3 regions of the Thalassospira lucentensis genome follow, and region 3 is predicted to be linked to each of the others. Evidence: predicted binding sites of a transcription regulator. Region 3 holds the regulator's gene; each other region holds the start of a gene.
What was found. Region 3 encodes PhoB, which activates phosphate uptake and scavenging genes when phosphate is short. Its sites were predicted from a motif close to TNTCATAAAACTGTCA; they were not measured.

Region 1: the regulator PhoB is predicted to act here: its motif matches at 1,200-1,215, upstream of R1T41_RS19585 (choice-of-anchor I family protein).
Region 2: the regulator PhoB is predicted to act here: its motif matches at 8,437-8,452, upstream of R1T41_RS15120 (RNA degradosome polyphosphate kinase).

The regions. Positions count from the first base shown of each region.
Region 1 is NZ_CP136684.1:4,040,919-4,051,620, reverse strand. Features, by position in the region: gene R1T41_RS19595 (DUF2256 domain-containing protein) at 1-65, opposite strand, end outside; gene R1T41_RS19590 (NAD(P)/FAD-dependent oxidoreductase) at 70-1,095, opposite strand; gene R1T41_RS19585 (choice-of-anchor I family protein) at 1,269-2,867, shown strand; gene R1T41_RS19580 (response regulator) at 3,040-3,774, shown strand; gene R1T41_RS19575 (ATP-binding protein) at 3,786-5,294, shown strand; gene R1T41_RS19570 (sn-glycerol-3-phosphate ABC transporter ATP-binding protein UgpC) at 5,408-6,520, opposite strand; gene R1T41_RS19565 (carbohydrate ABC transporter permease) at 6,525-7,412, opposite strand; gene R1T41_RS19560 (carbohydrate ABC transporter permease) at 7,405-8,313, opposite strand; gene R1T41_RS19555 (ABC transporter substrate-binding protein) at 8,413-9,675, opposite strand; gene R1T41_RS19550 (prephenate dehydrogenase) at 10,220-10,702, shown strand, end outside.
Region 2 is NZ_CP136684.1:3,110,621-3,121,322, forward strand. Features, by position in the region: gene R1T41_RS15090 (succinylglutamate desuccinylase/aspartoacylase family protein) at 1-55, shown strand, start outside; gene rnd (ribonuclease D) at 145-1,314, shown strand; gene R1T41_RS15100 (SDR family oxidoreductase) at 1,399-2,259, opposite strand; gene R1T41_RS15105 (LysR family transcriptional regulator) at 2,366-3,280, shown strand; gene R1T41_RS15110 (DUF1835 domain-containing protein) at 3,277-4,521, opposite strand; gene R1T41_RS15115 (Ppx/GppA family phosphatase) at 4,658-6,154, opposite strand; gene R1T41_RS15120 (RNA degradosome polyphosphate kinase) at 6,188-8,335, opposite strand; gene R1T41_RS15125 (SixA phosphatase family protein) at 8,530-9,066, shown strand; gene aspS (aspartate--tRNA ligase) at 9,313-10,702, shown strand, end outside.
Region 3 is NZ_CP136684.1:1,020,370-1,031,071, forward strand. Features, by position in the region: gene R1T41_RS05365 (cation:proton antiporter) at 1-1,575, shown strand, start outside; gene phoB (phosphate regulon transcriptional regulator PhoB) at 1,637-2,332, opposite strand; gene phoU (phosphate signaling complex protein PhoU) at 2,350-3,072, opposite strand; gene pstB (phosphate ABC transporter ATP-binding protein PstB) at 3,095-3,898, opposite strand; gene pstA (phosphate ABC transporter permease PstA) at 3,900-5,249, opposite strand; gene pstC (phosphate ABC transporter permease subunit PstC) at 5,242-6,621, opposite strand; gene R1T41_RS05395 (PstS family phosphate ABC transporter substrate-binding protein) at 6,754-7,782, opposite strand; gene R1T41_RS05400 (hypothetical protein) at 7,948-8,151, opposite strand; gene R1T41_RS05405 (hypothetical protein) at 8,209-8,499, shown strand; gene glcF (glycolate oxidase subunit GlcF) at 8,591-9,910, opposite strand; gene glcE (glycolate oxidase subunit GlcE) at 9,910-10,702, opposite strand, start outside.

The DNA.
Region 1 (10,702 bases), 1.5 Mb from region 3:
GTCATGCAAACCTTGTTCGGCAGGTTCGCCTTTTCAGGTCGTTTACCGTTGGCATTTCGGGCCATCCGATCACCCGATTAGAGCTTCGATCATGGCGTGTGCGGCGCATTTTCCGCTGCGCCATGCCGCTTCTACCCTTGCCCCCAGGCACCAGTCACCCGCGGCAATTATGCGTCCGTTCATTCCGGCCAAATGGCTTCGGCCAAGTGGCGTGATTGTTCGGGCATATCGCCAGCGATGGGCGTCTATTGAAATCACATCGGGAAGTTTGGCACCACTTGCCGCGCGCAGTTTATCGAGCAATCGGGATGCGATGCGTTCCTTGTCCTCTTCAAGGTTGTCGCGGGACCATTCGGGACTGGCATGCAAAACCCAAAGGTCGGGGAATGGCTTGTGGATCAGATGACGGTGATCGCCACTGCGCGCCGCCCAGCTTATCGCCGGATCAGGATGGATCATCGCGTCAAATGCCGTTGGCAACGGTTTGGCAAAAGCGATCATCACAGCCCAGCATGGGGCCATTTCAACATCGGCAATCGGATCAAATCGTGCGGCAAGCGGTTGCAGCAATTCTGCCGATTGCGGGGCTGGCGCGGTAACGATCACACCGTCAAACGGGCCGAATTCACCATCCAAATCGTCATGCAGGACAAAATTGCACGGTCCGGCGGTTTCGATACGGGTAATGCGGTGTTGCGTGCAGATTTCAAACGGTGCCAGAAGCGGGGTGATCAGTTTGTTCATCTGCGGTGCGCCCTGATACCAGATATCTTTGGCGGCATTGCCGTCTGTGATTGATTGCGACGGCATATCCAGGTGCGCCAAAGCTCCACGATGCAGGTTCGGGTTCCAGTTGTGGGCTGCTTTCCGGTTTTCCGCCTGATGCAGGAACGCCCTAAAATCAGGATGAAGGGCAGTGACATATTGGGCGCCGTGATTGAAATTGCCGAATTCAGTGCGCCGTGTCGCCAGACGTCCACCCATGCCGCGGCTTTTTTCAAAGACCGTTAAGTTCACACCGATCCGGTGAAGCGTGGCTGCTGCCTTTAAACCGGCCATTCCTGCACCGATAATGGCGATCTTGATTGCGGCCATTTTGCTGTTCCTGCCTGAAAACTTTCAACCTTTGATGTCTTACGCTGGCCGATGGCGTTTGGAGCATCGTGCAGTGCCCGATATTTATGAAACTGTCACCTTGTCGTCATCAAACTGTTACGCGTTATCAGCAGGTTATCTGCCACGATTAAACCGAACATCAGGGGGAATTTATGCGTTATTCTTTAATGGCGACTGTAGCGATGTCTGTGCTTCTTGGGGCTTGTGGTACGGCGCCTCATTCGAGCAACATGGCCATGACGGTCGATACGGCCTCGCCAGCGGCCAAACCGCTTTCGATTGTGCCGATGGGTGAATATCGCACCGGTCTTTTTGACGAAGGTGCGGCTGAAATCCCGGCTTATGATCCGGCAAGCAAGCGCATTTTCGTCGTGAATGGCGGTGAAAAGGCAATCGATATTCTTGATATGTCGAACCCGGACAAACTTGCCAAACTTGGCTCGATCGAACTTGCAACCTGGGGTAAGGCAGCAAACAGCGTTGCCATCCATGGCAACATCGTTGCCGCCGCGGTCGAGAATGACGACAAACAGGCACCGGGCAAGGCCGTCTTCTTCGACACCAATGGTGATTTCATTGCTGCGGTAACTGTCGGCGCGTTGCCTGACATGATCAAGTTTACCCCGGATGGAAAATACGTTTTGGTTGCGAACGAAGGGGAGCCGAACGACGCATTCGACAATGATCCCGAAGGCAGCATTTCGATTATTCCCGTGTCCGGAAATCTTGCCGATCTGTCGGATGCCGATGTGCGGAATATTTCCTTCGCATTCCTGAACGGGACGGACCTGCCATATGGCATGCGCACGTCAAACCCGGGCACTTCGAGCGTGGCACAGGATATCGAACCGGAATATATCGCCGTCTCGAAAGACAGCAAAACGGCTTATGTTTCGCTTCAGGAAAACAACGCGGTGGCGGTCATCGATATTGAGACCGCAAATGTTATCCGGGTTGCCGGTCTTGGCTTCAAGGATCATTCGGTCAACGCGTTTGATGCCAGCGACAAGGACGGCGAAATCAACATTCGCACCTGGCCGGTCATGGGCATGTATATGCCAGATACGATTGATACGATCGAAATCGGCGGCAAAACCTGGGTCCTGACGGCAAATGAAGGGGATTCTCGCGATTACGACGGTTACAGCGAAGAAACCCGCGTTGGCAAACTGACCCTTGATCCGGTCGCATTCCCGAATGCTAGCTCCTTGCAGAAGGACGAAAACCTTGGACGTCTGAAAACGACCACGGCGCAGGGGGATACGGATGGTGATGGTGATTTCGACGTGATCTATAGCTATGGCGCACGTTCGTTCTCTGTCCTTGATGCCGATGGTAATATGGTCTTTGACAGTGGTGACAAGTTTGAACAGTACATGGCCGCGAATTATGGCAATGTGTTCAATGCATCTGACACCGAGAACTACAGCCGTGATGACCGTTCTGATGATAAGGGGCCGGAACCCGAAGGTCTGGCAACCGGTTACGTCAATGGTACGCCTTATGCTTTCATTGGTCTGGAACGCCAGGGCGGATTTATGGTCTATGACCTGACAAATCCGACCAATCCGCAATTCGTGACCTATCATTCAGATCGTCGTTTTTCCGGTAATCCGGAAGCAGGTACCGCGGGTGAACTTGCACCGGAAGGCATGCTGTTTGTTGAGCCAAAAGATAGCCCGACGGGCAACGCCATGCTGATCGTAGCAAGCGAAGTATCGGGCAGCACGAAAGTTTATGACCTAAAATAGGTTGTATAAGTCTCTGTATGCAAAGGATTTGTAGATCAAAAGCCGGGGATTCTCTCCCCGGCTTTTTCATTTATCCTGTCCGTTTGGTAAAATGGTTCAATACTGCAACGATATGAACTAAACTCCGCGCCACGGTCCGGTTACGGACCTGTCGACCGAAGGGAGGCGGAGACTGAGTACGCGACGTGAACCCCATATTCTGGTTGTCGATGACGATCAGGAAATCCAGAAGCTCCTGAAAAAATTCCTGCTCCAGCACGGGTTTCGTATCACCACCGTTTCCGACGGGGCGGAGATGCATCGTGCGCTTCGCGACTGGAATATTGATCTGGTGATCCTTGATATCATGTTACCCGGCGAGGATGGTTTTGCGCTGTGCCGGGATGTGCGCCGCAATTCCAAGGTACCGATCGTCATGCTGACCGCGGTGGGTGAGGATACGGACCGTATTCTTGGTTTGGAACTGGGTGCAGATGATTATCTGACCAAGCCGTTCAATCCGCGCGAATTGCTGGCACGTATTCGTGCCGTGTTCCGTCGTTTTGAAACCGGCACCGTGACACAGGTCCATCACGAAGAAACCAAGACCCAGAAAATCCTGTTTGCCGACTGGACGCTCGACATTGGATCACGCGAATTGCGTGATCTGGATGATGTTGCGGTGCATTTGTCGACCGGGGAATTTTCGCTGTTGCTGGCACTGGTAAAGCATAACAAGCGTGCGCTTTCGCGCGAACAGCTTGTCGATATCGTGCGCGGTCAAAGTTCGATCCCGTTTGATCGCAGCATCGATATCCAGATCAGCCGCCTGCGCCGGAAAATTGAAAAAGATGCCAAAAATCCCAAACTGATCAAAACAGTGCGCGGGATCGGCTATCAGTTCTGCGCCGATACGAGGACCGTCTAGGAATTCGATCCATGACAGATCAGATTGGTGCGTTTTCCGAATATATGCGGCGGTTCAAGCCCCGCACGCTGGGCGGACGCATCTTTATGATCATGATGGTCGGTGGTGTCATCATCGCCGGGATCAGTTCAATCGCATCGAAATACATTATCGAACGAAGCGAACGGATCAGCCGTGCCTATACGCTGGGCTTTACCATTCGCGAACTGATCCTGATCGCGGAAAGCCCGGAATTACAGGGAAATATCGTTGATATAGCCGCGCGTGACGGGCTTTCTGTCCGTGTTCTACCACCTGACGACATCGGTACAATTCTTCTGTTTTCGCGCCCGGCACAACATATCGCAATGCCTGCGCGTTTAGCCGATACAGGCTGGCCAACATCGGTAAAGGTCCATTTTCGTCGGGGTCGCCTTGGTTCCGAACAGCGTGACCTGATTGAAACGGCCGAAAATCCCAGCCTGTTTTTTGCCGGTCTATCGCGGGAAATAGCACGTCAGGGGTTGGAAGCCCGTATCGAGATCATGTTGCCATCAGGCATGCGGATGCTGCTTAGCCATTCGGTGCTGTGGTCGGATTATGCATCGCCATCCATGGTTTTTCTGATTTTTCTGGTCGGGGTTATCGCGGTGTTGGCGGTATTCGCTGCCTTAGCCGACCTTCTGGCCGGGCCTTTCAAAAATCTGACCGAGGCGATCATTCGTCAGGGCGACGAAGTCGAAGGCCCCCCGGTTGAGGAACGCGGCCCGACCGAGGCAAGATCAATGGCCGCGGCCTATAACGGATTGCGCGAACGGATTTCACGCATGCTGGGGGATAGAACCCGCATGCTGGCCGCGATTTCACACGATTTGCGCACGCCCAGTACGCGCCTGCGTCTGCGTGCGGAATTTATCGATAATGATGAGTTGCGCGAAACCGTATTGCGTGACCTTGATGAAATGGACGGGCTTTTGAATGATGCGCTCGATTTCCTTGGTGACTGGATTCACAAGGAAGAAGAGCGCACTGTTGATTTCACTTCGGTGCTTGAAGCGATTTGCGACGATTACGCTGATCTTGGTCGACCTGTCAGTTTTGAGGGGCCTCAGCCGCTTCGGTTCAGTTCGGTGCATACGGTTTTTGGGGGCGGGGATGAAGCGCATTCATTTGGCGACAAGCGCAGCATCCGTCTGACCTGTCGGCCGGGAACCTTGAAACGTGCCTTCACCAACCTGATCGAAAATGCCCTGAAATACGGTTATCGTGCCTATGTCAGTCTGGATGCGACAGCCGACACGGTGCTGATTTCCATTCGGGACGAGGGGCCGGGCATTGCCGAGGAACATCAGGAAAATGTTTTCCTGCCATTCTTCCGTGTCGAAGGATCACGTGCACGTACTACAGGGGGCAGCGGCCTTGGTCTGTCGATTGTGAAAACAGTTATAGATGCCCATGACGGTACGGTACGGCTACGCAATTTGCCCAGACGCGGGCTTGAGGTCACGATTGCATTGCCACGGCGCGTTGCCAAAACCTGATACCAAAAAGGCCCGGATGTTTCCGGGCCTTTTTGGTATCAGGGGGATCAAGGTGATACGATACCCCAAAGAGAAGAACGGCGGGTGGCCCCCAGAACCACCCGCCGATCAGATCAGATCCGAAGTTCCGTTACCGGATCAAACAGACTGATCTGAGACATGTCGGCCGAGAATGTCATCATCTCGCCCGGTTGCGGTGCCCGGTCTGGCCGGACGCGCGCAACGATTTCCTTTCCGCCGATTTCGACAACCGTCATGGTGTCGGCACCGGTCGGCTCAATGACTTCGACCTTGCAGTCGAAATTGACATATTGGCTGCCCGGTTGGTCGGAGCCGGTGCGCTTGTGCGTAAGGCCTTCCGGACGGATGCCAAAAACGACATCTTTGCCGACATAGCCCTGATAGCTTTCCGGTGCATCTTTCAGCGGCAGAATGATCGGGTCGTTATCGCGTTTGATCGATACGGCCAGATTGCCATTGTCATTGATCAGGGTTGCATTGATGAAGTTCATCGAAGGCGAACCGATGAAGCCGGCAACAAAAATGTTGTTCGGGCGTTCGTAGATATTCTGCGGCGTATCGAACTGCTGCAGGATGCCATCTTTCATGACCGCAATGCGCGAGGCAAGGGTCATGGCTTCGATCTGGTCGTGGGTCACGTAAACGATGGTGGCACCCAGACGCTGATGCAGTTTCTTGATCTCGGTACGCATATCGACGCGCAGCTTGGCATCAAGGTTCGAGAGCGGTTCGTCGAACAGGAAGATATCCGGATCACGAACAAGCGCCCGACCCATTGCAACGCGCTGGCGCTGACCACCCGAAAGCTGGGATGGCTTACGGTCCAGCAGGGCTTCGATCTGCAGCAGTTTGGCAACATCGGCAACGGCCTTGTCGCGTTCTGCCGCCGAAACACCACGGATCTCAAGACCGAAGGTAATGTTCTTGCGAACGGTCATATTTGGGTAAAGCGCGTAGGACTGGAACACCATCGCGATGTTGCGGTCCTTGGGATGCACGTCGTTGATCACGCGATCACCGATGCGGATTTCCCCGTCGCTGGAACCCTCAAGACCTGCAATCAGGTTCAGAAGGGTGGATTTGCCGCAACCCGACGGGCCGACCAGAACCAGGAACTCGCCGTCTTCAATAGCAATATTGATTTCTTTGAGAACCTCGACAGGACCGAAGGCCTTGCGAACTTTATCAAGGGTGAGTGATGCCATTTGCTTATCCCTTCACCGAACCGGCGGTCAGGCCGCGGACGAAGTATTTTCCGGCCAGAACATAAACAAGCAGGGTCGGCAGGCCGGTCAGCAGGGCTGTGGCCATATCGACATTGTACTGTTTCACGCCGGTCGTGGTGTTGACGATATTGTTGAGTGCGACAGTCATCGGTGCATTGTCGCCCGAGGCGAAGGAAGCACCGAAAAGGAAGTCATTCCAGATCTGGGTAAACTGCCAGATAACCGACACCACAATGATCGGGGTCGAGATCGGCAGAATGATACGCCAGAAAATGGTGAAGAATCCTGCGCCATCGATGGTTGCAGCTTTCACCAGTTCATCCGGGATCGAAACATAATAGTTCCGGAAGAACAGTGTGGTGAAGCACAGACCGTATACGACATGCACGAGAACAAGGCCCGTGGTCGAACTTGCAAGACCAAGCGATCCCAGAACCTGTGACATCGGCAGCAGAACGACCTGGAACGGAATGAAGCAGCCAAACAGCAGCAGGGCAAAGACGATATTCGCACCCTTGAAGCGCCATTTGGTCAGCGCATAACCGTTGATCGCACCAAGGAAGGTCGAGATCAGAACCGCCGGAACCGCCATTTTGACAGAGTTCCAGAAGTAAATTTTGATCCCCGAACATTCAACGCCCACACAGGCCTCGTTCCACGCATAGGTCCATGCATCGAAGGTCACGACACGCGGCAGCGAAATGAGCGAGCCTTCCCGGATTTCGCTAAGCGATTTCAACGAGGTCGAAATCATCACGAAAAGCGGGAACAAATAGTAGGCGGCGAACAGGATCAAAACGAGATAAAGCAACCCGCGCAGTATGGTATGCTTCCAGCCTGCGTCGTGGCTATAATGCTGAATATCAGCCATTTTTCTTGCCTCCGCGCAGTTCGGAATAAAGATACGGCACAATGATTGCCATTACGGTCGCCAGCATCATCATGGCACTTGCGGCACCCACGCCCAGCTGGTTGCGCTGGAAGGCCATCGTGTACATGAAGGTGGCCGGAAGATCGGATGAATAACCCGGTCCACCACCGGTAAGTGCAATGACAAGGTCGAAACTTTTAACGGCCAGATGGGCCAGAACGACAATGGCACTGAGGAAAACCGGACGGATTGACGGGATGATAATGCCGAAATAGATGCGGGGCAGGCTGGCGCCATCCATATAGGCTGCGCGAATGATGTCCTGATCGACGCCGCGCAATGCCGCAAGGAACATTGCCATGACAAAACCCGATGCCTGCCAGACGGCTGCGATCACGACGGTATAGATCGCCATGTCCGAATTCACCAGCCAGTCGAATTTGAAGCTGGTCCAGCCAAGGTCATGCATCATGCTTTCCAGACCAAGGCCCGGATTGAGAAGCCATTTCCAGACGGTGCCGGTCACGATAAATGACAGCGCCATCGGATAAAGGAAAATAGTGCGAAGTACGCCTTCGGCGCGAATGCGCTGATCCAGAAGGACTGCAAGCAGGCAGCCAAGAAACAGGCAGATAACGATAAAGAGACCGCCGAAAATCAGCAGATTCTCGATGGCAACATGCCAGCGTTCCATTTGCCAGAGGCGTTCGTATTGCCGCAGACCAGCCCAATCCCAGACCGGAAGCATGCGCGATTTCGAAAACGCCATATAGCCTGTCCACAGGATGAACCCGTAGACAAAAAACAGGGACGCAGCAAAGGACGGTGCAACAACGATCTTCGAAAGATGGCGTTGTATGCTGGCCGTCAGGTTGCTTTCGGTGCTTGAAGAAGCCCCCATACCCTTTGCCTCAAACAATTAAAGTAGCGGGAATCCGGCCCCGGATATATCCGGGGCCGGCGCGTTGTCAGTCAGTGTGACTGCACAGGTCAGATGAGATTAGTCTTTGGCCAGTTCAACTGCTTCGACAAGACGCTCGACGGCTTCGTCGGACGACATATCGGAGTTGAAGTGGGCGGTCACGACGTCAACGATCGCACCCGAAAGGTGACCGCGAAGCGCCATGCCATGCGCCATGGAAGGCAGGAAGCCACCAGCGTCCTGTGCTGCCAGAAGGTCAGCTTCGGATTTCTTTGCGCAATCGTCGAATTTGTCGAGTGCTACGCCAAGACGTGCCGGAATCGAACCCTTGAGAAGGTTGAAGGTTTCCTGGAATTTTTCACCAACGATCAGTTCTGCAAGCAGTTTCTGACCTTCGACCTTGTCATCGCCGGAAACATTGAACATCGCGAAGCTGTCAACGTTGAACAGGTAACCGTGTTCAGACGGGGTTGCCGAGCAGATGAAGTCTTTGCCCGGGACTTTACCCGCTGCAAGGAATTCGCCTTTTGCCCAGTCACCCATGATCTGCATGGCGGCATCGCCATTCATGACCATTGCAGTTGCAAGGTTCCAGTCACGGCCCGGGAAGTCGGCATCGACATAGCCGCGGATTTTGCGCATCTGGTCGAACACAGCTTTCATCGTGTCGGATTTCAGCGCGTCCTCGTCGAGATCAACCAGAGCCTGCTGGTAGAATTCCGGACCGCCAAGACCAAGAACGACGGTTTCAAAGACGGTTGCGTCCTGCCATGGCTGGCCACCGTGCGCGACTGGCGTGATGCCAGCAGCTTTCAGCTTGTCAGCAAGGGCGTTGAATTCGTCCCAGGTTTTCGGTGCTTCGGTGGCACCAACTTTGGCCAGCAATTCCGGGTTTGCCCAGATCCAGTCAACACGGTGAATGTTTACCGGAACGGCAACATAGTCGCCTTCATACTTCATGACGCTCTGAATTGCCGGCGGGATCACCTTGTCCCAGCCTTCAGCTTCGGCAACGTCATTGAGATCAGCGAGTGCACCCTGTTCGGCCCAATCCTGGATCGCCGGGCCTTTAAGCTGAACGGCAGCCGGGGCATCGCCGGACAGAACGCGCGAACGCAGCACGGTCATGGCTGCGTCACCGCCGCCACCGGCAACCGGGCTATCAACCCATTTGCCACCATGTGCTTCGAAATCTTCTTTAAGGGCAGCGACGGCTTTGGCTTCGCCGCCCGAAGTCCACCAATGAAGGACTTCGGCAGTCGGTTCGGCATGTGCAAAGCTTGCAGTCGCGAGAGCAGAGAACGCCACACCGGTGGCGAGAATGGTTTTGCGCAGATTCATTTAAGGTTTCCTCCCTGGCTTTAAACCAATTGCAGCGACAACATGCTGCCAAGGGGGACCCTTTGCACTCACAAAACTGTAACAGGGCGTTTCCAGAATGCGAACTGAAACAAACTGTTACAAAAATAGCGTTATATCTCTGGATTGTATTGCACGGCAGCAAAGATGATTAGCGTATTTCGCCGCAAGACAGTTATTCCAGTGATGCACAATTCGATCAAATGTGCTCGAATTTGTAACAGCCATAGAACAAAACGGGCAGGTTTAACTTAATACGGGACCTTTAGGCTGGCCGTCATATACGGGGCAGGAAGAGCCTGGCATCAAATGGATGCCGCTTGAATTGCTGCTATCAAGATGCCTTGACATCAAATGGTTTGGCACTATTAATCGCAATCATGAAAAACGTTATTTGCCTGTTTGCTGATTTCTATTACGGCCCTGCCACATAAGGCGGGAGCGTTTTTCTATGTTCAACCGCTGCGTCGTCGGCGGTTGATTTTAAAAGGCAGGCACCGGCATCGCGGCTCTTTGGAGACAGACGATGCCTTTTTTATTTCCAGCTCATCCGACGATAGGGATTTTGGGGTTCGGCGCCTTTGGGCGTTTGACGGCGCTTCATCTGGCGGATCATTTTCCGATTTTGGTGCATGATGTTAATCCTGATGCGGTTTCGGCATGTGCGTCGGTAGCAACGCCCGGAAACATTCGGGCGGCTGACATTATTAACGTGGCGAAATGCGATATCGTCATTTTGGCTGTCCCGGTTACAGAGATGAGGGCGGTGATCGCACAGATTTCACCGCATTTGCGTGCGGGGGCGATTGTTCTGGATGTAGGGTCCGTGAAAATGGAACCGGTGCGGGCAATGCTTGAGGGGCTTCCCGATCATGTGGATATTATCGGAACCCATCCCCTGTTCGGTCCGCAAAGTGCTCGGGACGGTATTGCCGAGCTCAAGATCGCGATTTGTCCTGTTAGGGGGCGCAGATTCTGCCGAATTGCGGCGTTCCTGCGTCACGTTCTT
Region 2 (10,702 bases), 2.1 Mb from region 3:
CATCGAAACCCATCTGCAATCCGATCCGTTGCTTGACGAGGATGAGATCATCTGAGGCGGCGGGTTTTCCGTGCTTTTTACGCATGATAGCTGCCATATCGAAGCTACTGGCGGATCACGCCCGGCAATGTTATAGCAAGGTTTATGGAACCAATTACAAATACAGAAGAACTGCGCGCGTTGTGCGAAAAGCTCCGGCAGTTCGAATATGTCACGGTCGATACCGAGTTCATGCGCGATTCGACCTATTGGCCGCAGCTTTGCCTTGTGCAGTTGGCAAGCCCCGAAGCATCCGATAATGGTGCGGCGGTTGATCCGCTGGCCGAGGGCATTGACCTTGCCCCGTTGTTCGACCTGATGCAGGACGAAAGCGTGGTCAAGGTGTTTCACGCCGCCCGTCAGGATATCGAGATTTTTGTCCATCTCAGCGGCAAGGTCCCGCACCCGGTATTCGATACCCAGGTGGCGGCGATGGTGCTGGGCTATGGTGATCAGGTCGGCTACGAGACGCTGGTCAACAAGGTGGTGCGCAAGAATATCGATAAATCGATGCGCTTTACCGACTGGTCGCACCGTCCGCTTTCGACCAAACAGCTTAGTTATGCGCTGTCGGATGTGACGCATCTGCGCGTGATCTATGAAGCCTTCCACGAACGGCTCGAAGCCAATGGTCGTGCCTATTGGCTGGCCGAGGAAATGGAACGCCTGACCGATCCGTCGATCTATTCGATTGATCCGAAAGAAGCATGGCTGCGGCTTAAAACCCGCTCCAACAGCCCGAAATTCCTGGCGGTGGCGCGCGCGCTTGGCGAATGGCGCGAGACCGAGGCACAACGCAAGAACCTGCCGCGTAACCGCGTTCTGCGTGATGACACGCTGCTTGATATTGCTGCCCGGCAGCCATTGACCGACAAGGATCTCGACAAGACCCGCGGTGTTGGTCGCAATTTCGGCAGCAGCAAACCCGGTCAGGCCATCATCGAAGCCATCCAGGCTGCCCTTGATAGCCCGCAGGAAGACTGGCCGCAGCCAAAACTCCGCCCGGACCTTCCCGCCGGGATCGGCCCGACGGTGGAGCTGCTTAAGGTGCTGCTAAAGCTCTGTTCCGAGGAAAAGGGCGTTGCCCAGCGCCTTGTGGCGTCCAGCGATGATTTGCAGAATATTGCCGCCGATGACAATGCCGACGTCCCGGCAATGCATGGCTGGCGGCGCGAGCTGTTCGGCCAATATGCCCTGCAACTCAAGCACGGACAGATCGGGCTCAAGCTCAAGAACGGCGAAGTGGTATTTGTCGAGCTTGAAGCTCAGGACTAAATCCCGCGATCCAATCGAAGACATGAAAAAACGGGCCAGCTTTGGCCCGTTTTTCGTTTTTGTCCGTTTTTTGACTGCGGCGGATTATTTCAGCGCCGCTTTCAGGAAATCTGCGGTGCTTTGCGGTGCGCGGCCGACAACCTTGGCGAAATCATCGCTGGTTTGTTCATAATCGCCATTACGCGTGCCAACATACATGCCGCTTAGCGCCTCGATCAGATGGTCAGGCAGGCCAAAGCTTGCCAGAATGCCGGTATGGACTTCGGGCGGCAGATCGACATAACGGATATCCTTGCCGGTTGCGTCGGCAATGATGGCGGCGATATCGGCAAAGCCGATCGGCGTGCCCGAAAGGTCATAGGTCTGATTGACATGGTCGGCCGGATTGGCAAGCACGGTGGCGGCAGCTTCGGCAAGGTCATTACGCGGAATGTAGCTGACCTTGCCATTGCCGGCAGGGGCACCAAAATCACCGGTTTCAAGCGCATGCGGAACGCCCGCCATCAGAAGGTCGGTATAGAAGCTGTTGCGAAGCAAGGTGAAGGACAGGCCGCTTGCCTTGATATAGCTTTCCGTGTCGGCATGGATGGCGGCATAGGTGAACGGGCTTTCAGGGCGTGCATCGATGAAGCTGGTATAGACGAGATGTCTGACACCGGCGGCCTTGGCGGCATCAACCGCGGTCCGGTGCTGTTTGATGCGGGTTTCAACATCGGTTTCACCCGAAATGATCAGCGCGATATCAATGCCCTTGAACGCATTGGTCATCAGGGCAAGATCATCAAAATCGCCATGGCGGACATCAATGCCTTCGGCGGCCATTTCCTGTGCCTTGGCAATATTGCGCACGCTGGCTGCAATCTGGCTGGCCGGGACGCGGTCCAGCAGATGTTTGACAACAAGGCTTCCGAGCTGGCCGGTGGCGCCGGTAACGAGGATTTTCATGGTTTCATTTCTCCGGTAATCGGTGGTGGGCATTGGCCCGTCAATGAAATGAAACTGCACCTGATTTCCCATATGATCAATTCGATCAAGGTGATAGTATTCATGTATGAACATCGATGAATTGGACCTTGATTATCGTCTGCTGCGGCTTTTCCTGACGATCTATGACGAGGGATCGGTAACCGCCGCGGCCAATCGCCTTGGTGTCGGGCAACCGACGGTCAGCCACGGGCTCGACCGGTTGCGCCAGATTGTCGGTGATCCGCTTTTTGTCCGGTCGGGGCGGGGCATTACGCCGACCGCCCATGCCGATGAAATGGCCGGGCGGGTGCGCATCCTGTTGCAGGATTTGCGCAACCTTGCCCGCGTTGATGCCTTTGATCCGAATGATCCGGCGCAATCAGCCCGCTTTGTGATCGGCACCAACGATTACGAGGTGGCGGTAATCATGCCTGAACTGTTTCGCATCATCCGCGGCTATGCCGCCGATATCCGGCTTCGGATTTTGCCGATCCATGGCGATACCAACGTGATCGACCGGCTGCGCAGCGGCCAGCTTGATCTGGCGATTGGCCTGCATATGACCGAAAATGTTGGCGATGTCGCGCAGCAGACCCTGTTTCGTGAACATATGGCCTGCTTTTACGATGCCGATTGCCATGACGTGCCACCCGATACGCTGGACCGGTACTGCAACGTGGCCCATGCGCGTGTGATCATCGGTAATAACGATCATTCGGCGGTGGACGATGCATTGCACGCCATCGGGCGCAAACGTCGCACGGTTTTGCAGGCATCAACCTTCGCCAGCATCGCAAGCCTGATCCGCGCAACGGACGTGATCGCATCGCTGCCATCGCGGCTTGAACGCAATGTTATGGCGGGATTTGGCAGTTGCACCTTCCCGCTTGATTTCCCTGAATACAGCTTTGCCCAGTCCTGGCATGTGCGCAACGCCGCCAGCGCCCCGCATAAATGGCTGCGGGGCGAGATTTTCAGGGTGACGCGAAAGCTGGTTTAAGGTCCTGTTGCACCGCTAATCCGGATGCCGCCAACCCATCGTTCCCCGGTGTAAAACGCCATGAAATTCCGGGTGCCGGAAAGGACTTCGTTGCCGGTTTCAGAAAGCGACAGGGTGCGGTCCGGCCAGGGCGTCTGGCTCGGGTCTTCGGGATAGGTGAAAAGCGGCATTTTCGCCCGGCTCATATCAACAAGCACATCCCAAAACATCAAATCGCCCAGAAACGGCAGCGGGTCATAACTTCGCATCAGGTGGCCAAAGATTTTGCCCGCCGTGATCGGCCCATGATCCCGGATGATTTGCAGCGTCAGTTTCTGCGTCAGGCCAAGACCGTTTTCGGGATCAGGCAATTCACGCAGATGCCGATCAAGGGCCGCGATCATGCAGGGGATTGGCGATTGGCCGTTATCGATGATGGCGCGCAGCGCATCGGGGTTTGAGGCACGGATCGCGGGCCAGACCGCTTGACCGAATGTCAGCATGTCATCCGAAACCGGCGCACGGGCATTGTCCCAGCACCAGATCAGCAGTTCGGGCGAAAGCTGACCAAGGCCGATGAAACGCTCAACCCCCGGCACCCGATCCACACAAATCAGGTCAAGCCTGGTTTGCGGGCGGAGTGTGGCGATGAAATCAAGCAGGAAGGCCAGTATAAGCTGATCGTAGCTGTCATGTTCAAACCACAGCACGACATGATCATAATCGCCCAATGTCGCCAGCCCGGCATATTCGCGTTGCAGACGGGATAGCGCATCGGGAAAATCGATGCGATAGGACGATGCGATAAAGCGTACCCGCGTTTCGATAAAGTCGGGCAGGGGCACATCGGGCACCGGTCCCTGACAGAACGGATCGGAAAACTCCATAAAGGCACCAGCAAAACCGGCCAGTTCAAGGCCATGTCTGATGTCCGAGCCACAACGCAGATGCAGGGTTTGCGGGGTATCAAGTATTGGCAGATGCCCCGATGCAATCTGGCGCTGATGTTCGGTAATTCGGTCGATATGGGATTTCAGTTTCGGCCAGCTGGCAAAGCCGTTTTCGCGCGCGATGACAAGCTGGCTATCGGCCAGTTGCAGATCATCAATGCTTTTGCCGGGCAGGTGGGCCGCAATCCGGGTTTGGGCATCGGCCTGCTGGCTTCGGGCGGATTTCAGCAGTTCCTTGGCGCGCTTGCGCTGCTGTTCAAGGTTAAGACGGCCGTCAAATATTCCGGATTTCGATGTGCGCGAAGCAGACATACGATTCCCCTGTGCTTAAGCCTGTGTCCGCCAGACAGGCAAGGAAACCGTGTGGTTCATATGTCATCTAAGACCGGGCGCAGCCCTTTCCGCGGACGGGGTGCTTCGGGAAGCAGCCCCAGCATAGCATGCCTGGTCAGGGTTGGGGAAGCTGATCGACGATGACGACCTGGCTTTCGCAATCCATCAGTTTGGCAAGTTTTGATAAACGCTGTTCGACGACTTCACCGTTGAGTGCCGCGAAGTCCCTGTGCATCTGAAGTGTAAGCGTCTTGTCTTCATGAACAAGCGCCGTACCGGGAAGGATGCCTTCAACACCCCCCGAAAGGGTATGGCCAAGGCGGATGGCGTGACCGTAAAGGCGACCGATATTACGCGTATCATCGTCAAGCAGCCGGTCACTGGATTCGTCACCCTTGAAATTGCCGGTATAGCGCGACCCGATGGTATAGGCGAGGAACACCCGGTCATGATGGTTCAGATCAAGATAGGGGTGATGCAGGATGCGGTTATAGCTCTGGATCGCCCGGTAATCGGGATGTTCGTTCCAGCCGACATCGCCGATGATACAGGCAGCAAGGCGCAACCGGCCCAGATTCCCCGGCTGTTCGCGGAAGATCGGTGCCGACCAGCGATAAAGTTCCTCGCCATGCTGATGGAAACGTTCGCCGTCTTCGGCAAAGCTGAGACAGGCATCAAGCAACGGATCGCGTTCGCGCAATTCGTCGGGCAGGGCTTCATACATCCAGCCTTCGCGCAGGCCATGGCTGGAAAAGACGACTTCCTTGGCCTGCATGCGTTCAAGCAGCATGTTCATGACAAGGCCCGCATGCGGCAGGCTATCAATGCGGCGTTTGGAAACACCACCAACCTTGTCAAGCGACACACGGCTTTGCTGGGATATGATATGCGTCAGTTCCGCGATTTCGGCACGTGGCATGGTCAGATTATGCACGACCGAAATCGGATAGTTTTCCTGCGCGATATAAAGCTTGGCAATCGAACGCCACGAACCGCCAACCGCAATCAGCGGTTTGCCCGCACCTTCATGCAGCCAGTCGACCGTATCAAGATGAGTTTTGACCTCTGCCTCAAGCCGGGTACGGTCGGCGCCGAATACCGCATGCAGGCGCATGGCGCCCAAGGGGACGCTGACGCTTTTTTTGATCTCGCCTTCCTCAAGCAACACCAGTTCAAGCGACCCGCCACCGATATCACCCATGATGCCGGTGGCACGGCGATCACCGGAAATAATGCCAAAGGCCGAAAGACGGGCTTCTTCAAGCCCGTCAATCACCTTGACGTTCAAACCGGTTTCCGCATGCACGCGATCACAAAATGCCTGCCCGTCGCTGGCCGCACGGACCGCAGCGGTGGCAAGGATATCGACACGTGTGACCTTCATCGCACGCAACAGCCGGGCGAACCGCCGCAGGGCAGCGGTTGCCATTTCAACGCCTTCGGGGTTCAGCCGTCCGGTATTTTCCGGATCACGGCCAAGGCCGCACATCACCTTTTCGTTGAAAATCGGGGCCGGTGCGCGTGTCATGCCATCAAACACAACAAGACGCACCGAGTTCGAGCCAACATCAATGATGGCAATACGGTTGGAAACCCTTTGGTCAGTCAGCATGCGGTTGGTTGAACCTGTCTAGGTATGCACTCGTTAATCATCAAGCTGCAGCACGGGAACATTCGGATCTTCCTCGCTAAGCGCGCTGCCACGGCCTGAAAGTGACGGGTTGGTCATGAAATACTGATGAGAGGAGAATGAATTTTCGTCTGCTTCGCACCGCTCATATGACCCGTCGGGCTGCAGGTACCAAGCCTGCGCCGTATCTTTCAGATTTGCAATCATGATCTGTTCGACAATCTGGCGTTGGCAAGTGGGGTTTTCCACCGGAACCAGCGTTTCGACACGACGGTTAAGGTTGCGCGGCATCCAGTCGGCGGATGAAATAAACGCCTTGGCCTTGCGCGATGGCAGTTTCGCGCCGTTTGCAAAGACGACAATGCGCGAATGTTCAAGGAACCGACCGACAATGGATTTGACGCGAATATTTTCTGACAAGCCCGGCACACCCGGCCGCAAACAGCAAATGCCGCGCACCACCAGTTCGATATGTACCCCGGCCTGGCTGGCGCGATAAAGCGCATCAATCACCACCGGATCGACAAGGCTGTTCATCTTGGCCCAGATGCCCGACGGTTTGCCCGCCTGACAGTTTTGGATTTCCTGATCGATATGGGTCAGAAGGGTCGGGCGCAATGTATGCGGTGCAATGGCGATTTTCTCAAGCGAGCGCGGGGTGGCATAGCCGGTCATGAAATTAAAGATACTGGCCGCGTCACGCCCCAATGCCGGATCGCACGAGAAGAACGAAATATCGGTATAGAATTTCGCGGTGATCGGGTGATAGTTGCCGGTCCCGAAATGCACATAGGTCCGAAGCCCGTGGCTTTCGCGCCGAACCACCAGCGACACCTTGGCATGCGTTTTCCAGTCAAGGAAACCATAAACCACCTGACAACCGGCACGCTCAAGGTCCGCCGCCCAGCGCAGGTTGGCTTCCTCGTCAAAACGTGCCTTAAGCTCCACCATGGCCGTAACCGATTTGCCGGCCTCGGCGGCGGCAATCAGGGCCTTCACAATCGGGCTGTTTTCCGATGTGCGATAAAGGGTCTGTTTGATCGTGACAACATCGGGGTCACGTGCGGCCTGCAACAGGAACTGCACAACGACGTCGAAATCTTCGAACGGGTGATGAACGACGATGTCCTTTTTGCCAATCGCGGCAAAACAATCACCGCCAAAGTCGCGCACCCGTTCGGGATAACGCGCGCCGTATGGCGGGAACAGCAGATCATGATGCAGATCGGAATCGATCAGTTGTTTGACGTCAACAACCCCCAGAAGACCATCAACCTTGACGACTTCCTCAGGTGCGACTGAAAGTTCATCGACCACGAAATCCAGAAGGTCTTCGGGCATCTTGGCATTGACTTTAAGCCGGATGATGCTGCCGCGGCGACGGCGTTTCAGCGCGGTTTTGAAAACGCGCACCAGATCTTCGGCTTCTTCTTCAATTTCAACGTCCGAGTCACGGATGACACGGAACAGGCCATGTTCGATCATGTCGAAACCGGGGAACAGCTTATCCAGATAAAGCACAATCGCCTGTTCCAGCGGAAGGTAGCGTTCGGTGCGGCCCGGCAGGCGCAGGAAACGGCCGATCTTCGGCGGCACCGGGATCAGGCCGCGCATATTGTGACCATCCGCCGGGTCAAACAGCTGCATGACAATCGCAAAGCCAAGGTTCGGAATGAACGGGAAAGGATGCGACGGATCAATGGCAAGCGGTGTCAGGGTCGGGAAGATTTCGCGCATGAAATAGCCATCAAGCCATTTGCGGTCCGTCTGCGTCAGATCTTCCGGCCCGATCACGGAAATGCCGTGCTTTTCCATCTCGGTGCTAAGCTGCTGCCAGATGCGCTGCTGATCCTGCATCAACTGGTTGGCGTCGTATGTAATCGCACGAAGCTGCTCGGACGGGCTCATGCCATCCTGGCTGACCTTGGTCATGCCCGCGCGCAACTGCCCGACCAGACCGGCAACGCGAACCATGTAAAATTCGTCAAGGTTGCTGGCGGAAATCGACAGGAACCGTACACGTTCAAGCAACGGATGACGCTGATTTTGGGCCTCTTCAAGGACGCGACCGTTAAAGGCCAGCCACGAAAGTTCGCGGTTTATAAAGCGCTTGTCCGAATCAAGTGTGATTGCGCTTGATTGAATAACGGCGGCGTGGGTCACGCTATGCCTCCTGCGAAAGTGGGTTTGTGTCCTTGAAATAAGGCGACAGGCCCCGGTTGCGATTGGAGTATAGGATAACTGCTTGTCGGGGTGCAATTTTCTTAAATTTTTAAGTCAGTTTTTATGATGGCTTCACAGCGCCCTATGTGACATGCAAAAGTCTGCCTTTCGCGAGATTACCGGATACCGATTTTATGAAGACACTGCTCCTGCTCAGGCATGCAAAATCAAGCTGGACCGATCCATCCCGGTCCGATCATGACCGGGAACTGAACCGGCGCGGTGAACAGGCAGCCCCGGTGATGGGGCGCTACCTGCAGGATCAGGGACTGGTGCCTGATCTGATCTGGTGTTCGACCGCGGCACGTGCCGTGCAGACATTGACGTTGCTGGGGCGCGATTTTGCAAGCACGTCAGACGTGATCTATAACGAAGACCTCTATATGGCGAGCGAGAAGGTGTTGCTTGACAGCCTTGTCCAGACTCATGACGAAGCGCGTTGCGTGATGATGGTCGGCCATAATCCGGGGATGGAGGATTTCGCCGCACAGTTGTTTGGCGATGGTGACGGCGAGGCGTTGTTGCAGATGAAGCGCAAATTTCCCACCTGCGGACTTTGCCAGTATGAATTTGACGTTGATCACTGGGCGGATGTCCGCCCCGAAACCGGGCGTCTGATCCGCTTTGTAAAGGTCAAGGATTTGCAGGGCATCGGTGCGCCGCCAACCTGAAATTCCGGCCAGCAATGCAGACCATTGCGACGGGCACTTGACGGCAGGCCTTTGGCAGCGTTTTATACCGCAGAATTTCAAGCGCCGCGTCGCGCAAACAGACAGATCACCCGATTTGACCGCCCCCAATTGACCGGGGTGGTCGGTTTGCGGTGCTTTTTTGTTTGACAGCGCGGTGCAGCCATGCACCTTTGCGCCAAATTTGCGGCCCGAAATACCAAGCATACAAAGCAACCTGGAAAGACCATGCATCCTTATCGTTCACACAATTGTAATGCGTTGCGCGCCTCTGACGCCGATGCGGAAGTGCGCCTGTCCGGCTGGATCCACCGCAAGCGCGACCACGGCAACCTTCTGTTTGTCGATTTGCGCGACCATTACGGCATCACCCAGATCGTGATCGACATTTCAAGCCCGCTTTTCGCGGTTCTTGAAAAGTCGCGCGCCGAAAGTGTGATCACGGTGGATGGCAAGGTCGTCAAACGTACCGCCGAAACCGTCAACCCGAACCTGCCGACCGGCGAGATCGAGGTTTACGCGTCCAATATCGAAGTCCAGTCGTCGGCCGACGTTCTGCCGATGCCGGTATTTGGCGATGCCGAATATGGCGAGGAAATCCGCCTGCGTCACCGTTACCTTGACCTGCGTCGCGAAAGTGTTCATTCGAACATCGTTCTGCGTTCGCGTGTGATTTCGGCGATGCGTCAGAAAATGACCGCACAGGGCTTCCTTGAAATCCAGACCCCGATCCTGACGGCAAGCTCGCCGGAAGGTGCGCGTGACTTCCTGGTACCGTCGCGCATGCATCCGGGCAAGTTCTATGCCCTGCCGCAGGCACCCCAGCAGTTCAAACAGCTTCTGATGGTTTCGGGCTTTGACCGTTACTTCCAGATCGCACCGTGCTTCCGCGATGAAGACGCCCGGGCTGACCGTTCGCCGGGCGAGTTTTATCAGCTCGACTTCGAGATGGCCTTTGCCACCCAGGACGACGTGTTTGACGCGATCGAACCGGTTCTCCATGACATCTTTGTCGAGTTCGGCGGTGGTCGTGACGTAACGCCGCTTCCGTTCCCGCGCATTCCGTTTGATGAATCGATGGCGAAATACGGCTCGGACAAGCCCGACCTTCGCAACCCGATCATCCTGTCTGACGTGACCGAAGCCTTCCGTGGTTCGAATTTCGGCATCTTTGCCTCGAACATCGAAAAGGGTTCGGTGGTTCGCGCCATTCCGGCACCGGGGGCCGCAGGCCGCCCGCGCAGCTTCTTTGACAAGCTGAACGCCTGGGCACGCGAAGAAGGTGCGGCTGGTCTTGGTTACATCGTTTATGATGAAAACGGCGAAGCCAAAGGCCCGATTGCCAAGAACCTTGATGCCGAACGTATCGCGAAAATCAAGGAAGTCACCGGCGTTGCCAATGGCGATGCGGTCTTCTTTGCCTGTGACAAGGAACTGGCTGCCGCGAAATTTGCCGGCAAGTCGCGCGACAAGGTTTGCGATGAACTGGGCCTTCGTGAAGACGGCATGTTCAAATTCTGCTGGATCGTTGATTTCCCGATGTACGAGGAAGACGACGACGGCAAGATCGAATTCAGCCACAACCCGTTCTCGATGCCGCAAGGCGGCCTTGAGGCCC
Region 3 (10,702 bases):
ATTGTCTTTCTGCTATTCATGATCGGTCTTGAACTGTCGCGCGAACGATTGCGCGTGATTGGCGGCCGGTTTGCCACCCTTGGATTTCTGCAAATCGGCGTCACGATGGCGGTGATGTTCGGTGTATTGCTGCTGATCAATTACGATATGCCTGCCTCCATCGTGATTGCCGGAGCACTGGCCCTGTCATCAACAGCCATTATCCTTAAACAGCTTTCCGATGAGCGCCAGCTGCATACCCGTTTCGGCCGTGCAGCCCTTGCCATCCTGCTGTTGCAGGACGTTGCGGTTGGTCCCTTCCTGATCATGGTGCAGGCCGCAGGCAAGGCCGGAACCGAAACCAGCCCATGGATCAGTGCGTTAAGTGGGGTCGGCGCTGTTGCCGTCCTGCTGCTTGCCGGTCGTTATCTGCTGCCACGGCTGTTTCGTTATATTGCGTCCCTTAAAAATCCCGAACTTTTTGCCATCGGCACCCTGTTTGTCGTTCTGGCTGCCAGTACCCTGACCGAAGCCGCCGGTCTTTCGATGGCGCTTGGTGCCTTCATCGCCGGGGTGATGCTGGCCGAAACCGAATTCCGCCATCAGATCGAAGCCGACATTTCGCCATTTCGCGGGGTTTTCCTGTCGCTGTTCTTCATGTCGGTCGGCATGTCGGTGAATGCCAATGTCGTCATTGGTCAGGCCGGTACCATCATTTTATGGCTGATCGGGTTGCTGGTCGTTAAGGCGGCGGTCCTTTTCGGGTTATCCCTGCTGATCGGCTTTAACCGGGCATCATCGATCCGGGTTGCCATGAGCCTGGCCGCAGGTGGCGAATTCGCCTTCGTCATGCTGGCACTGGCATCGCAGAATGGCGCGGTTCCGATTGATATCGCCGTGATGCTGATCCCGGTTGTCGCGATTTCGATGGGTTTGACCCCCTCCCTGATTTCACTGGGCCACCGGATCGAACAGAAACTTCATCCCAAGGAAAACGATCAGCTCAGCGAAATTTCAGATGAAACCGATGGCATTCAGAAGCATGTTCTGGTGATTGGTTGCGGGCGTGTCGGCCGGGTTCTGGCCCGTCTGCTGCGTACCAAGGATATCCCGTTCATCGTTCTTGAATCCGATGCCCAGCAGGTTTCACGCGGCCGTGCCGAAGGTCTGCCGGTTTATTTTGCAGATGGATCACGTCCGGAAACATTCCGAGCGGCCCATACAGAACAGGCCCATATTGCCGCCGTTGCCATGGGCAACCCGCACGCAACCGAAAAGACCGTCGCCTTGCTGCGACAGCATTATCCACATCTGAAAATCTTTGCCCGTGCCCAGGACATCACACATATCGGTCCCCTGTCACGCAGCGGTGCGGATGCCGCCATCCCCGAAGTACTCGAAACCGGTTTGCGCCTGTCCGACCATGTTTTGGCCGCCTGCGACATCCCGCAGGAAGATATCGATACCGAAATTGCCAAGTTCCGTCGTGCCGATATGCTTCTGATGAACGAACTGGCGCCACGCACCGCGCGCCAGAAAGCCGAAGATCCGGCATCAAAATCGGCCAAACCGGTAAAATCCAGGAAAACCACCTGAAAACAAAAACCCCCATCATAAAGATGGGGGTTTTTCGTTTCACCTTCCGGAATAACCGCGATCAGGCGGCTTCGACATCCAGTGCGTAACCGGCGGCACGAACCGTACGGATCACATCGCGCGTTCCCTTGACGTCATTCAATGCCTTGCGCAGGCGGCGAATATGTACGTCAACCGTTCGGGTCTCGACATAGATGTTCGGACCCCAAACCGCGTTCAGAAGCTGCTCGCGCGAGAAAACCCGCCCCGGATGTTCGAGGAAGTAACGCAGCAGACGGAATTCGGTCGGGCCAAGATGTATGGCCTTGCCGTTACGGCTGACACGATGGGCAGCCAAATCCATTTCGATATCGGAATAGATCAACTGCCCCTGTGGTTGCGCCGGGCCGGATCGGCGAAGCAACGCGCGAATACGCGCCAGCAATTCGCCAATCGCGAATGGCTTGGTCACATAATCGTCGGCACCGGTATCAAGGCCACGGATGCGGTCACCTTCTTCGCCACGCGCGGTAACCATAATCACCGGCAAATCGCGGCTTTCCGGTTTCCGGCGGATCTGGCGGCAAACCTCGATCCCCGACATTACCGGCAACATCCAGTCCAGAAGGACCAGGTCGACATGGGTTTCAGCCAGAATCTTCAACGCTTCGTCACCGTCTCCGGCTTCGACAACCTGCATCCCCTCGCGTTCGAGGTTGTAGCGCAACATGGTTACGATTGCAGCTTCGTCCTCGACGATAAGAACCGTTGGGTCCATCTTCCTATGCTCCAGTGTCACTCATTCGGTTCTACGACAGCGAAATTCGCCGCGTCATTTTTTGGCCGAGTATCCATCGGCAGGTCTTCACCCTTGATCCGGTAATAGATCGTTTCGGCGATATTGGTCGCGTGATCGCCAATACGTTCGATGTTCTTGGCAATAAACAGCAGATGGGTCGATGCCGTGATGTTACGCGGATCTTCCATCATATAGGTCAGCAATTCACGAAACAGGGAGTTATACATATCGTCAACTTCCTGATCACGCGCCCATACACGCTGGGCCTTTTCCGCATCGCCTTCGATATAGGCGTCCAGAACGTCCTTGATGATTTCCTGGCACAGCTTCGCCATGTTCGGGATCACCTGAACCGGACGGATCGGCGGCACCTGGTTGAGAACCTGCGCGCGCTTGGCAATGTTTTTCGCCAGATCGCCAATACGTTCCAGATCGTTGGAAAGTTTAAGCGCTGTCACCACCTGACGCAGGTCATCTGCCATCGGCTGGCGCAGGGCCAGAAGACGTACGGCAAAATCCTGTACTTCCTGTTCCAGCGTATCGATACGATGATCGGAAATAATGACCTTTTCGGCCAGTTCCGAATCCCGCTTCACGATTGCGCGGATCGCAGAAATCAGCTGGCTTTCGGCAAGCCCGCCCATCTGCGAGATGATATTGTTCAAACGGGTCAGTTCTTCGTCAAACGAACTGACGATATGGTGTTTTTCGTCGGCCATCTAATAATACTCCTGCCCGGAATTAACCGAAGCGACCCGTGATGTATCCCTTGGTGCGTTCGTCCTTGGGATTGGTGAAAATCTGATCGGTTTCGCCCACTTCGACCAGCTTGCCGAGGTGGAAGAACGCCGTGCGCTGCGACACGCGGGCCGCCTGCTGCATGGAGTGCGTCACGATCACAATGGTGTAGTTCGAACGAAGCTCGTCGATCAGTTCTTCGACCTTTGCGGTCGCAATCGGGTCAAGCGCCGAGCACGGCTCATCCATCAGGATGACTTCCGGGCTAACGGCAACCGCACGTGCGATGCAAAGGCGCTGCTGCTGCCCACCCGAAAGACCGGTCGCCGGTTCCGGCAGGCGGTCTTTGACTTCTTTCAGAAGGCCTGCCCGTTCAAGCGAGGTCATGACGATCTCGTCAAGCTCGTCCCGCGAGTTCACCAGACCATGAATACGCGGACCATAGGCCACATTGTCATAGATCGATTTCGGGAAGGGGTTCGGTTTCTGGAACACCATGCCGATACGGGCACGCAACTGAACAACGTCGATGGCCTTGTCATAGATGTCACGGTCATCAAGCGTCACCTTGCCGTTGATCGTGACACCGTCAATCGTGTCATTCATGCGGTTCATGCAGCGCAGGAAGGTCGATTTGCCGCAGCCCGACGGACCGATCAGCGCAGTAACCTGACGTTCGACAATGTCAAGATTGACATCGAAAAGCGCCTGGTTGTCACTATAGAAAAGATTAAGGTCACGGGCCGTCATTTTCGGGCTAGTGACTGACGGCTCTGCCGTCATTGCGCTTTGAGTTACAACAGCCATTTTACCACTTCCGTTCAAATTTCTTGCGCAGATACACGGCCAATCCGTTCATCAGGATCAGGAAGCCCAGCAATACCATGATCGCCGCCGAGGTTTTCTCGACAAAGGCTCTTTCCGGACTGTCAGCCCACAGATAAATCTGCACCGGAAGAACCGTCGCCGGATCAAGCGCGCCTCCCGGAACATCAACGATGAATGCCACCATGCCGATCATCAGAAGCGGTGCGGTTTCACCAAGCGCCTGCGCCATGCCGATGATGGTTCCGGTCAGAATGCCCGGCATTGCCAGCGGCAGCACATGATGGGTCACCGTCTGTACCGGTGATGCCCCAAGTCCAAGGGCAGCCTGCCGGATTGACGGCGGTACTGCCTTGATCGCTGCCCGCGATGCGATGATGATCGTCGGCAGGGTCATCAGTGCCAGCGTCAAACCACCGACAACCGGTGCCGAACGCGGCAGATGCATGACATTGAGGTAGACCTCAAGCCCGAGAAGACCGAACACGATGGAAGGCACAGCCGCAAGGTTGTTGATATTGACTTCGACAATAGTCGTGAAACGGTTTTTCGGAGCGAATTCCTCGAGATAAATCGCGGCCAGAACACCGATCGGGAATGACAGGAGAAGCGTCACAATCAGGGTATAGAACGACCCGACCGCGGCCCCCCAGATGCCAGCAAGTTCCGGTTCGCGTGAGTCACCATTGGTGAAGAACCGCGTGTGAAACTGCTTTTCAACAGCGCCTTCGGCGGTCAGGGCGTCATACCAGCCGAGTTCCTGGTCATTCAGGCGACGGTCGCCTTCATCTGTATCTGCGCTGATATAACCCTTGTTGAGCATATCAAAATCGTCACCCGAAATCAGCCAGACCTTGCGGGTCTGTCCAATCAGGCTCGGATTATCAAGCACACGCTGGCGCAGGTCGTAAGAAGCCCCGCCCGAAACGATGTCATAAAGGTCACGGCGTTCGCGGCGATCGGTTACATCCGGGAACCGGTTGCGCAATGCTTCCTTGACCAGACCATCGAAATTGGCGCGACCGATAACTGCGGGGTCACCTGTTCCGTCCGGATCAATCTCAGCCGGATCGAAATGAATTTCGAGCTGAACATAGGTCTGGAAGAAGGCGCTATACCCCTTCGAAACAATCGAATAGCCAAGCACGACAAGCGCCATGAGAGCGATGGCAATCGCGCTCAGGCCATAAATCTTGAACCGGCGTTCCGCCGCATACCGCTTTTTGATGTTGCGGGCAATTTTCGGGCTATCCCAGTCAACCGGCGTGTGCAGATTGCCAGAGATCACTTTTGCGGCGGCTCTATCTTCCATAAGCGATGCCATATCAGTCATATTTCTCGCGATACTTCTGAACAACCTTAAGGGCAAACACGTTCAGGCCCAAGGTGACGAGGAAAAGAACAAGACCGAGTGCAAAGGCCGACAGGGTTTTGGCACTGTCGAACTCCTGGTCACCGACCAGAAGCGTCACGATCTGCACGGTAACGGTGGTAACCGCCTGCAACGGGTTGACCGTCATATTGGCCGCAAGTCCGGCGGCCATAACCACGATCATGGTTTCACCAATTGCACGCGACACTGCCAGCAGAACCGCCCCGACAACACCTGGCAGGGCAGCGGGAAGGATCACGTGGCGGATGGTTTCCGACCTTGTGGCACCCAGACCATAAGATCCGTCGCGCAGGGATTTGGGCACCTGCGACATGACATCGTCAGACAGCGACGACACAAACGGAATGATCATAACCCCCATAACGAGGCCGGCCGCAAGCGCGCTTTCGGAGCTGACATCAAGTCCAAGAATAGCACCATTATCACGCAGGAACGGCGCGACTGTCAGGGCAGCAAAGAAGCCATACACAACCGTCGGAACACCGGCCAGAATTTCAAGGGCTGGCTTGGCAAAAGCACGGAATTTCGATGATGCATACTCGCCCATATAGATGGCAGAGAACAAACCGATCGGCACTGCGACAAACATCGCGATCACAGTGATCAGCAGCGTCCCTACGAATAGCGGGATCGCACCAAAGGCCCCTTCGGATGCCACCTGATCAGCACGGATCGCCGTCTGCGGGCTCCATTCCAGCCCGAACAGGAATTCGAGCGGGTTGATCTTGGAGAAGAAATGCAGCGCTTCGAACAACAGCGAGAAAACGATCCCCACTGTCGACAGGATCGCGATCCCGGAACAGGCGATCATCGCATAACGCGCGATACGTTCGACATTGTTGCGTGCCCGCATTTCTTTTGCGATCTTGCGATACGAAAGCGCCAGCCCGACCACCGCCGTACTCAGCATCACCACAACCAGTGCCGCATTTGCAATGGTCTGCAGGTTCGCAAGACGCTGGCCCGCCTCCACGACTTCCGGATCAACCGACAGATGTTCTCCGTTGCCTGCGGCAATCAGCGAGATACTGTTCAGTGCCAGTGAAAGACGGCCGGAGTCACCGGTAATTTCGGCAGGAAGATCGGAAACGATCATCGCTTCGATGATCGACCCCTGAAACACGTGCCAGACCAGAAGCAGCAAAAGCGCGGGAATACCGCACCACATCGCCGTATAGGTCCCATAATGGGCTGGCAGGGAATGAAGATTGCTGTATCGGCCGCCCGACAGGGCAACGGCCCGCTGCCGCCCGAAATAGAATGACAGCGCGCAAAGTGCAGCAACCGCGAGCAACAGAAAAGTCAGGGACATTTCGATAAATCCGTTTGCCTGGAGGGCCTGTTTAAATCACGAGGAGCCAATAGGACAAAAATAATAAATCAATCAAGCCAAGAAACAAAGAAACCGGTGGCAGCAGGGGCCGCCACCGGTTGAAAGATCGCGTTACATGCTCAGCGGAGCAAGGTTCAGCGCAGCATTGCGAACTGCTTCACGCTCGCTCGCATCCATCGGGATGAGACCACGGTCAGCAAGGTAACCTTCGTCACCAAATGCTTTGTCGGAGGTGAATTCGGTCAGATATTCTTTGATACCCGGAATGGTACCAACATGGGCGTTCTTGACATAGAAGTACAGCGAACGCGAAACCGGGTAATCACCAGCCGAGATGGCTTCGAAGGTCGGCTCGACACCGGCAATCAGGGAACCCTGAAGTTTGTCGCCGTTCTGATCAAGGAACGAGAAGCCGAAGATGCCAAGCGCATCATGGTTTGCTTCGAGTTTCTGAACGATCAGGTTGTCGTTTTCACCGGCTTCAACATAGGCACCGTCTTCACGAACGCCTTTGCAAACTGCACCGTGCTGATCTTTATTGTCTTTGATTGCCTTGATGGCTTCGAAGGAGTCACAGGCTTCTTCAAGTACCAGCTCAGTGAAGGCATCACGGGTACCGGAGGTCGGAGGCGGGCCGAGAACTTCGATTTTAACGTCCGGCAGGCTCGGGTCGATTTCGGCCCAGGTGCTGTACGGGTTATCGATCAGCGACTTGCCGTCTTTCGAAGGAACGGTTTTGGCCAGCGCCAGGAAGATCTGTTCTTTGGTCAGGTCAAGACGCGGAGCATCTTTGGAGTTCGACAGAACGATACCATCGTAGCCAACTTTGACTTCGGTGATTTCGTTGATGCCGTTTTTGGCACAGGTTTCAACTTCGGACTTCTTGATGCGACGCGAAGCATTGGTGATGTCCGGGTGCTGTTCGCCAACACCGGCGCAGAACAGCTTAAGACCACCGCCGGAACCGGTCGATTCAATAACCGGGGTCTTGAACGAGGTGGTTTTACCGAATTCTTCAGCAACCGCAGTTGCGAACGGGAATACGGTGGACGAACCAACGATACGAATCTGGTCGCGTGCCTGGGCCGCGCCAACAAAGGCAACGCTCATCAGCGCCGCAACAGCAAGAGTCTTCTTCATGGTAAATTCCCCATTGATTGTTCCAAACCGGAACGGTGCAACGATCTGCGAGGCGGACTCTAACGCCGGGTGCTTACGGTATTGCGTCAGTTTTGTTAACGTTATGTGACAACGTATCAGAGATGCAAACGACCTTCTGAAAACCTTTATTTCTCAATGATTTTTTCAAAATAGCGCCTGTGAATAATCAAAGCCGGAACCGGCAATTCCAGGGCTGCATTGTTCGATTTTGACGGACTTGGTTACAAAAACTGTAACATTGCCCAAACACAGCACTGGAAATTCTTGAGACTGTCGTTCAAACATACCCGAGATACTTTCTGCTTCCCCGACTTTACAAAGCGGGCCGAAAACACGAAGCTTGTTCATAAGATATCAATCCGTTGGGGACAAAGTAGCGCAGAACCGCGCAAAAGGGAGACGATAATGAGCACTTCGCTCGACGAGATTCAGGAACTGATCCAGAAACTTTCCGGCGAGTTGGGCGACATGTCCGAAGCCGCATCACGCCATATTGATGACCTGCATGTCGCGGTCAACAACATTGCGTCTCATGTCCTTGCCATGGAAGCCGTCATTGCCGTGATGGCAACAAAGGTCGATGTCAGCGAAGCCGAAGTGCAAAACTGGATTCGCGAAAAAACCGCTGCCTTCGCCGAAGACAGCAGCGAAGGTTCTGCCGCCGAAGGCATCGCCACCAGCCTGCTTGCGAAATAAGCGGCTTTACAACGCATCCGTCCATCAGCTTGCACAAAAGCCCGCCGACATTACGTCGTGCGGGCTTTTGCTTTAAAACTCCAACCGCCAGCTAGGCGGTCCTTTCCGTATAATAAGGCAAAAGCTTTTCCGGGACCGGTCCGCCCATTGCCCAGTCAAGCAATTGAACCGTATGCACAACCTTTAACGCATTGGTTTCAAGCTGCACCATGCAGCCGATATTGCCGGTCGCGACAAGGTCCGGTGCCGTGTTTCTGATATTGCCAAGTTTGCGTTCACGCAATTTACCCGCGATTTCCGGCTGCAGCAGGTTATAAACCCCCGCCGACCCGCAGCATAAATGTCCCTCGGCAATTTCAAGCACCTCGTACCCGGCCTTTTTCAGAAGGTCGCGGGGCTCACGAATGATCTTCTGACCATGCTGCATCGAACATGCCGAATGATAAGCCACCCGTGCCCCGCCATGGGTCGCACCGGCAAAACGATCCACCGGGACATCAATTCCTGCCAGATATTCGGTCACGTCACAGGCAAGTTCCGAAATTCTGGCGGCTTTTGCCGCGTAATCCCGGTCGTTCCGTAACATATGCCCGTAATCCTTGACCGTTGTGCCACATCCCGATGCCGTGATGACAATCGCATCGAGCCCCTCGCCCGAAAGTTCCCCGGTCCAGGCATCAATATTGGCTTTGGCCTGCTGCTGGGATTGCGCTTCCTTGCCCATATGATGGACAAGTGACCCGCAACAACCAGCCCCTTTGGCCACCACAATCTCGATGCCAAGGCGTGTCAGCAAACGCACGGTTGCTTCGTTGATCTCGGTCTCAAGCACCTGCTGCGCGCAACCGGTCAGGATGGCGACCCGGCCTTTACGTTGACCAATGGCCGGGATCACCTGCGGCTTATCAACCCAGCTTGGCGGCGGCATATGCCGTGCCCCCATCTTCACCATGCCCTTCAACCGCCCGGGTAAAAGGCCCGCGAATGGCGATGCCAGCTTCGCCCCGATCAGCGAAAGTCTGAACAGTGTAGGGTTGGGCACAACAATCGATAGAATCCGGCGCAACCATTTATCGGCAAATGGCCTGTCATAGGTTTCTTCGATATGGGCGCGCGCATTATCGATCAGATGCATGTAATCAACACCCGACGGACATGTCGTCGTGCACGACAGGCATGACAGGCACCGGTCCAGATGCTTCACCACCTTATCGGTCGCCGGTTTATCGTTTTCCAGCATGTCCTTGATCAGGTAAATGCGCCCGCGCGGGCTATCGAGTTCATCGCCCAGCGTGACAAAAGTCGGGCATGTCGCGGTACAGAACCCGCAATGCACGCATTTCCGCAGGATCTGTTCACTTTCGGCGATTGCCGGATGGGCAAGCTGGGCGGGGGTAAAGTTCGTTTGCATTACGCATCCCCCTGCTTGGTAAGCATTTGGCCAATACGCCCTGGATTAAGGATGCCTTCAGGGTCAAAATTTTCGCGAATCCTGGCATTGATACGGGCCAAAGCCGCGTCCTCGGCATGGAACACCGACATCTGATTTCGGATATCTTCTGGCGCACGGACCAAAACCGCCCGCGCATCGTAGGACACGGCAATGTCGCGCACTTTGTCGGCCATCGCATCACGCCCCGCCAGTTGCAGCCAGATTTGCGCTCCGGCCCAATCCATCATGACCTTTCCACCGGTTTCCGCCGCCAGCTTCGAGGCAATCGCCCCACCCGATGCCGGTGCTGCGGAAACACGCCATAAAATTCCCGCACCACCGGCAAACGGCGCCACATCGGCGACCGACCGCCAGAACACATGACTGTTGGTGCTATGAAGTTCCTCGCTTGTGCCGATATCGGCCAGAAGCTTGCGCAATGCCTCGCACCGCCAGGCAACCGAGGGAGCCGGTCCCTCAAGGCGCAGCGCGACAATCCCGGCCCCGATGCCAGTTGCGATATCCACGCCAAGCATTCCAACCTGTTCCCGTGCGATCCATGCGGCGGCAGAAACTTCATTTTCGCTGCCCATGGCACGCGTCATCGCACGCCCGGCACTTTCTATATCGTCACAGGCGATCAGAACGGTTCGGGTTTTCTCGTCGCGCGGCATGACTTTCATGGTGATGGTATGCATCACGCCAAGCGTGCCAAACGATCCCGCCATCAATTTTGAAAGATCAAAACCCGTCACATTCTTCATTACCCGC